DNA from 2 places in the Pseudoalteromonas sp. NZS11_1 genome. Region 2 is predicted to be linked to the other one. Evidence: predicted binding sites of a transcription regulator. Region 2 holds the regulator's gene; the other holds the start of a gene.
What was found. The regulator FliA, encoded in region 2, starts transcription of late flagellar genes. The targets are predictions, from matches to a motif close to CTAAAGNTNNNNNNNNNNNNGCCGATA.
Positions count from the first base shown of each region.

Region 1 (3,424 bases), on a different contig from region 2:
TTCATCGGTGTCATTCGGTACAAGTGGTCGTGTTTCAGCTCGACCAACCACCATCATTCGCGTTTTATCAAATCCTTGGACTTTTTGCAGTTCACTTGCAACGGCTACAGCACGCTTTGATGATAGGTCCCAATTATTAATATATAACTCATTTGATACCTGAAAATCATCTGTATGGCCAGATACTGTTATTTCACCGGGTACATCTTTTAACAGCACACCGATATCTTGAATTATAGGTTTAAACTTAGGTTGTAAAAATGCACTACCAGAAGGAAATGAACCATTCTCTCTAATGCGAATAATTATTTGCTGCCCTAATGACTCAAGCTCAATTGCGCCATCGATTATTTGCTTTTCAAGCTGCTGCGCTATCTTTTTAACAAGCTCGTTAGTTTGCTCCTGATCGGCTGCTGAAGTTGCTTGCTCAGAAGATTCTTCTTGTGAGGTACTACGAGATTCGCCACCGCGTTTATCCCCGCGCTGTTCTTGCCTGCCGCCTGCTGAGCTTTCATCGCCAGCCTGAAACTCTAACATTTGTTGAGTCATTTCGACTGTTTGCTGCTGAATGGTTTCTATTGGAGTTGGCTCTGGTTTGCCTGGGGTAAACTCCATGGCAATAACAGAGGTCCCTTTAGGGATGTCTTTTACTTCAATTTTATTCTGCACACCAAAAGCAAACTTCATAGAGCCCGCAATTTGTTTAAACTTAAGTACATCCATTTCTGAAAACGCGAGCAAGAGTACAAAAAAGCACATTAACAGTGACATTAAATCGGCAAACGTTCCCATCCATGCAGGTAGACCTGGTGGTGGACATTTGCACTCTTGATCAGACATAGTTACTCCTCGGTATCTACTTTGCGTTTAGATTCAGCTAAGTAATTTTTCAAAATACCTTCGATTACTTTTGGATTTTGACCATCTTGTATACCTAAAATAGCATCCAAAATTAAACGCTGATTCATCGCTTCCTCGTCTTTACGCAGTTCAAGTTTTACCTGAATAGGAATTGCCACAACATTGGCTAAAAACGCGCCATATAAAGTTGTTAATAGTGCTACTGCCATTGCAGGACCAATTGCCTTTGGGTCATCCATGTTAGACAACATTGCAACCAAACCAATTAGAGTACCAATCATACCCATTGCAGGCCCTATATCAGCTAACGACTTAAATAAACCCGCGCCCAATTCATGGCGAGTCGTAGTTAGAGAAATATCTTTTTGAAGTGTAGCGCGAACTACATCTGCATCATGGCCATCAACGAGCATATCGACGCCTTTGCGCATAAAGGGGTTTGGAATTTCAGCTTCTTCGAGTGCTAAAAAACCGCCTTTACGAGCTGAATCCGCAAGTTCTACTGCTTTTTCGATAAGTATTTCTGGCGTTTCGATTTTAAACATAAACGCTTTGGCAACAACTTTACCTATTCCCAAAAATTGCGACATAGTGAAGTTTGATAAAACAATAAAGAGTGAACCACCAAATACAATAACCACAGACGGGGTATTGTAAAACATAGCCATTTCACCGCTACTACTCATAAACATAGACATGACAATTAAGCCAATTGCGCCTAGGATCCCGATTATGGTTGCTAAATCCACATTTCCTCCAGAAGTTTCATGCTTAATGGCCTTATCATAAACTTTTATTATTAACTGCTTATCGGCAACATATTGAATTGCTTAAGCCATTTTTATAAATAAACATAAAAAGCAGCCTTTAGCACTATCTTAGATCAAGTTATAAAGGCTACCTAATTATCAATTGATTTATTAAACCAAAAGACCGCTATTAAGGCTTTATTAATGCACTTGAAATATAATTTAACGTTATAAAGGTAAAAAACCAATATCATCCTTTGACCTAGTTTAGCATTCGCCCTAAAATTGACCCCTAAATTTATTATGTAAGCTGAAATAAAGATGGCGACTAAAAAACCTGAAAACTTAAGTTTCGAACAAGCACTAGAAGAATTATCTACAATCGTTAGTGACATGGAACAAGGTGACTTATCGCTTGAGCAATCGTTAAAGCAATTTGAACGTGGAATTGCATTAGCAAGTGCTTCATCAGGGAAATTACAGCAAGCAGAACAAAAAGTATCAATTTTGATGGGGAATGGCGAAAAGTCAGTACTTACAAACTTTGATAATGATATGGAATAGCTGTGAGCATAAAAAATCATATTGAACGTGCTCAAAAAGATGTAGTAGCGACCTTACAACAGCATTTTAACCAGCCTCTCGATACAGAAGAAACGGTAAAGAACGCCACCCAGTATGGATTATTTAATGGCGGTAAAAGATTACGTCCATTTTTAGTTTATGCCACAGGTAAAATGCTCGGCGCAAACCATCAAGACTTAAACGTACTTGCTGCTGCAATTGAGTGTATTCATAGCTATTCGTTAGTCCATGATGACTTACCAGCAATGGACGATGACGACTTACGCCGCGGACGCCCTACTTGTCATATAGAGTTTGGCGAGGCAAATGCAATTTTAGCCGGTGATGCTCTTCAAACTCTTGCTTTTGAGCTTATTGCGAATCACAAATTTGAATGCTCATCACAAACACAAGTAAAAATGATTGCTACACTTGCCCACGCATCAGGCCTTCAGGGTATGGTTGGCGGACAAGGCCTTGATATAGCAGCAACTGATAAAGTGATTACCGTACAAGAGCTTGAGCGAATACATAAGCTAAAAACCGGAGCTCTAATTAATTGCGCAATTACACTTGGTGCACTGTGCAGTGAAAAGGCTGATCAACAAACCTTAGAAAATTTAAGTATTTTTGGGTATGCTATAGGGCTAGCATTTCAAGTACACGACGACATTTTAGATGTTGAAGGCGATACAGTTATTTTAGGAAAGCCACAAGGCTCCGATATTGCCGCGAATAAAGCGACATATCCGGCGTTATTAGGTATGCTAGGCGCTAAAGAAAAGGCGCAGAATTTAATACAACAAGCCCATGAAGCGTTAGCAAATATAGATGCTGACACAACACTTCTTGCGTCGCTAGCAAATTACCTAATTGAGCGTGACCACTAATTTTTGCTCATACGTATTGCAATTAGCACTGACATTATTACTCAACATTAATTATTCGTAAAAGCTTTGAATTAATTAATGTTAGCGAAGGATATATATAAAACCATGACACTTGATAGTAGCAAGTATCCATTACTTAATTTGGTTGACGAGCCAGCCCAATTGCGTGACTTAGCGCAAGACAAACTCCCTGCATTTAGCAATGAGCTGCGCGATTATTTACTCAACTCAGTATCGCAAAGTAGCGGTCATCTAGCGTCTGGTTTAGGGACGGTTGAACTAACCGTTGCGCTGCATTATGTTTATAACACTCCAGACGATCGCCTAGTTTGGGATGTGGGTCATCAAGCTTATCCGCAT
Region 1 is NZ_JADYXK010000026.1:56,809-60,232, reverse strand. It holds gene I6F44_RS16145 (flagellar motor protein MotB) at 1-840, opposite strand, end outside; gene pomA (flagellar motor protein PomA) at 843-1,610, opposite strand; gene I6F44_RS16135 (exodeoxyribonuclease VII small subunit) at 1,932-2,174, shown strand; gene ispA ((2E,6E)-farnesyl diphosphate synthase) at 2,177-3,064, shown strand; gene dxs (1-deoxy-D-xylulose-5-phosphate synthase) at 3,170-3,424, shown strand, end outside.
Region 1: pomA (flagellar motor protein PomA) is a predicted target of FliA. The motif match lies at 1,670-1,696, and genes of this name have one in related genera.

Region 2 (3,424 bases):
AGACACAACATCATTACGCGATTCTTTATCAATAATAGGGCCTTCAGGACCTGCTAAAGTTTGTGTGGCAACTGGTTCTTTTATTTTTTGTTGTTCTACTTTATTCGCTGTGTTGTCACTGTCATCTTGTTCAGCAAACGCTGTTAAAAGATGAAGTAAGCTTTCTTCTACTTCTCTAACAAGTTCTATAACACGGCGAATAACTTGACCTGTTAAGTCTTGATAGTCTTGAGCCATTAGTACATTTGTCATTAAGCTTTGAAGCTCATCCGTTTTATGATGAGAGTTATTCATAAACTTATCGATACTATGGCAAAGTTGTTTAAACTCACCAAGCTCAATCTCCCGGCTCATTAAACGATCCCATGTCGGTTTGATATGAGATATTTCATCTGCAAGTTGCTGAGCTATAGGTAAACTAGCCTCAACAGCATCCATTGTTTTATTAGCCGCATTTTCTGTCATTTCTATAACATAATTAAGCCGCTTTTTAGCATCTGGAATCGCATCTGTCGTTATGTTAGTTAAGCGAGTATCAAGCTCAAAGCTTTTAAGTGCTTCGTGCAGTTGACGAGTCAACTTCCCAACTTCAGCAAATAATTTAGACTGCTCTTGCGAAGCTGTCTCTAAAATCAACTGATTAGCTTTATCTTGCTCATCGTTTTCTAAATAAATGACGAGTTGACGAGCTTGTTCTAACGTTATTTGAGGCGCAGCTGGTGCTGACATAAGCCTCTCCCCCATCATTAGCCTAAGCGTTCAAATACTTTTTCTAATTTAGTTTTTAATGTTCCAGCTGTAAATGGCTTAACAATATAACCATTAACGCCAGCTTGCGCTGCAGCAATTATTTGTTCTTTTTTAGCTTCTGCCGTTACCATCAATACAGGGATATGTTTTAACTTATCATCTGCACGAATTGCTCTTAAAAGGTCAATACCTTGCATTCCCGGCATATTCCAATCTGTAACCACAAAATCAAATACTTGATTTTGTAACATAGGCAAAGCTGTAGACCCGTCATCAGCTTCTTGAACATTAGTGAAACCTAAGTCACGTAATAGGTTTTTTATAATTCGTCTCATCGTTGAAAAATCATCAACTACAAGAATTTTCATGTTTTTATCCAAAACATCCCCCAGTGAGGTATTAACCTTAGTTTACTTACTACTAGTTTATCCAGTCATTGATTTTAGCTTTAAGCTTAATCATCGCCTGACCATGTATCTGACTTACACGCGATTCGCTTACATCGAGTATATGTCCTATTTCTTTTAAATTCATTTCATCGTTATAGTATAAAGAAAGTACCATTGCATCACGCTCTGGTAATGACTTTATTGCATTTAGCAAAGACTCATTAAACCGATCATTTTTAACATTATTAAAAGGTTTGTCTAGCGCTAAATCTTGGCCTACGGGAGTAATAACATCCTCATCTACACCAAGGTCTTCTATGCCTAATACTTTACTGGTATTAACATCATTTAAAATATGATGGTACTCATTGAGTGAAATTTCAAGTTTTTCAGCAACTTCTGTATCTGTTGGTTCGCGATTCAGACTGCTTTCGAGCCCAGTAATTGCTTCTGCAACTTGTCGGCTTTTACGGTGTACTGAACGAGGAGCCCAATCACCACGGCGCATTTCATCAAGCATAGCCCCGCGAATACGAATACCGGCGAAGGTTTCAAAGCTTGCGCCTTTTGTTGCATCAAAGTTTTTTGAAGCTTCTATTAAACCTATCATTCCTGATTGAATTAAATCATCAAGCTGAACGCTAGGTGGTAATCGAGCAATTAGATGACATGCCACTTTTTTAACAAGCGATGCATGTTTCTCAACAATCACATTTAAGTTTTGTGTTGATTGATATCCCATAGCTCTATTCACCAATGTTGTCATAATTAGCCGTTTACTAGTTTCTCAATGAAAAACTCTAAATGCCCAGATGGTTGATTTGGTATTGGCCATTTAACTGCTTTTGTCGCCAGCGCTTTAAACGCGAGAGCGGCTGGCGAACTTGGAAAGAGCTCAACAATCACCTTTTGGCGACGTGTTGCTTTACGCATATTTTCGTCATAAGGAACCGTTGCTACTAGCTCCATTGAAACATCTAAAAAGCGATCGGTAACTTTAGATAGTTTTGCAAACAATTCAGTGCCTTCACGCATGCTGCGGACCATATTGGCAACAATTTTGAACTTATAAACACCGTGCTCGCGGCTTAATACTTTAATAAGTGCGTAAGCATCGGTTATTGATGTTGGTTCATCGCACACTACAACCATTACATCTTGTGCTGCTCGTGAGAAGCTTAGCACCATGTCTGAAATACCAGCGGCTGTATCTACAATTAAAATATCAAATTCGGTATTCAATTCGCTAAATGCACGAATTAGCCCGGCATGCTCAGATGGCGATAGTTCAACCATACTTTGCGAGCCCGATGTAGCGGGTACAATTTTAATACCAGCAGGCCCTTCAACTAAAATCTCGTCAAGCTCACATTCACCTGACAAAACGTGTGATAAATTGCGCTCTACACGTAAACCAAGCATCACATCACAGTTTGCTAAACCTAAGTCAGCATCCAGCACTAATACTCTATTACCTTGTTGCCCTAGTGCAATAGCGGTATTTAGAGAAACATTTGTTTTCCCCACCCCACCTTTACCACCGGTTACAGCGATAACTTTTACGCCGTTGTTATTGTTTTGACTCATTTTGCGCAGGCCGCTTGCTTGATCTAATACTGTGTTAATCATACATCCCTACTGTACTTGGCGCCACTGCTTGGTGCCTTGAATGTTGTGCTTTTGTTCTTTTTAAATATAACTGCTCAGCCTTTTTCACTAGTTTTTCAGCATTTGCAACACGAATATCTTCTGGCACTCGTTGACCGTTAGTAAGATACCCTATTGGGAGGCGATTTTGAATCGCAATACTAATAATCTCACCCAAACTTAATGATTCATCTAACTTAGTGAAAATACAACCACTTAACTGTACTTTTTTAAAGTGACGTACTGTTTCTTGTAATACATTAATTTGTGCCGTTGCGCTTAGTACTAAGTAGCTGCGAATATCCACACGTTGGTTACGCATTAACGTGTTTAACTGCTCAGTTAAACGTAAATCTCGCTGACTCATACCTGCTGTATCAATTAATACTAGACGTTTATTTCGTAAATGATATAAAACTTCAGCTAATTCATTAGCATCTTTAACTTGCTTTACACCACAACCAATAATACGGCCGTAAGTAGCAAGCTGTTCATATGCACCAATTCTGTATGTATCAGTGGTTATTAAGGCCACTTTATCAGCGCCATATTTTTGTGCGCCTAAAGCTGCAAGCTTAGCAACTGTTGTTGTTTTACCAACACCTGTTGGACCCACTAACGCATATACACCACCTTGG
Region 2 is NZ_JADYXK010000021.1:22,969-26,392, forward strand. It holds gene I6F44_RS14355 (protein phosphatase CheZ) at 1-729, opposite strand, end outside; gene cheY (chemotaxis response regulator CheY) at 747-1,130, opposite strand; gene I6F44_RS14365 (RNA polymerase sigma factor FliA) at 1,171-1,881, opposite strand; gene I6F44_RS14370 (MinD/ParA family ATP-binding protein) at 1,908-2,768, opposite strand; gene flhF (flagellar biosynthesis protein FlhF) at 2,761-3,424, opposite strand, start outside.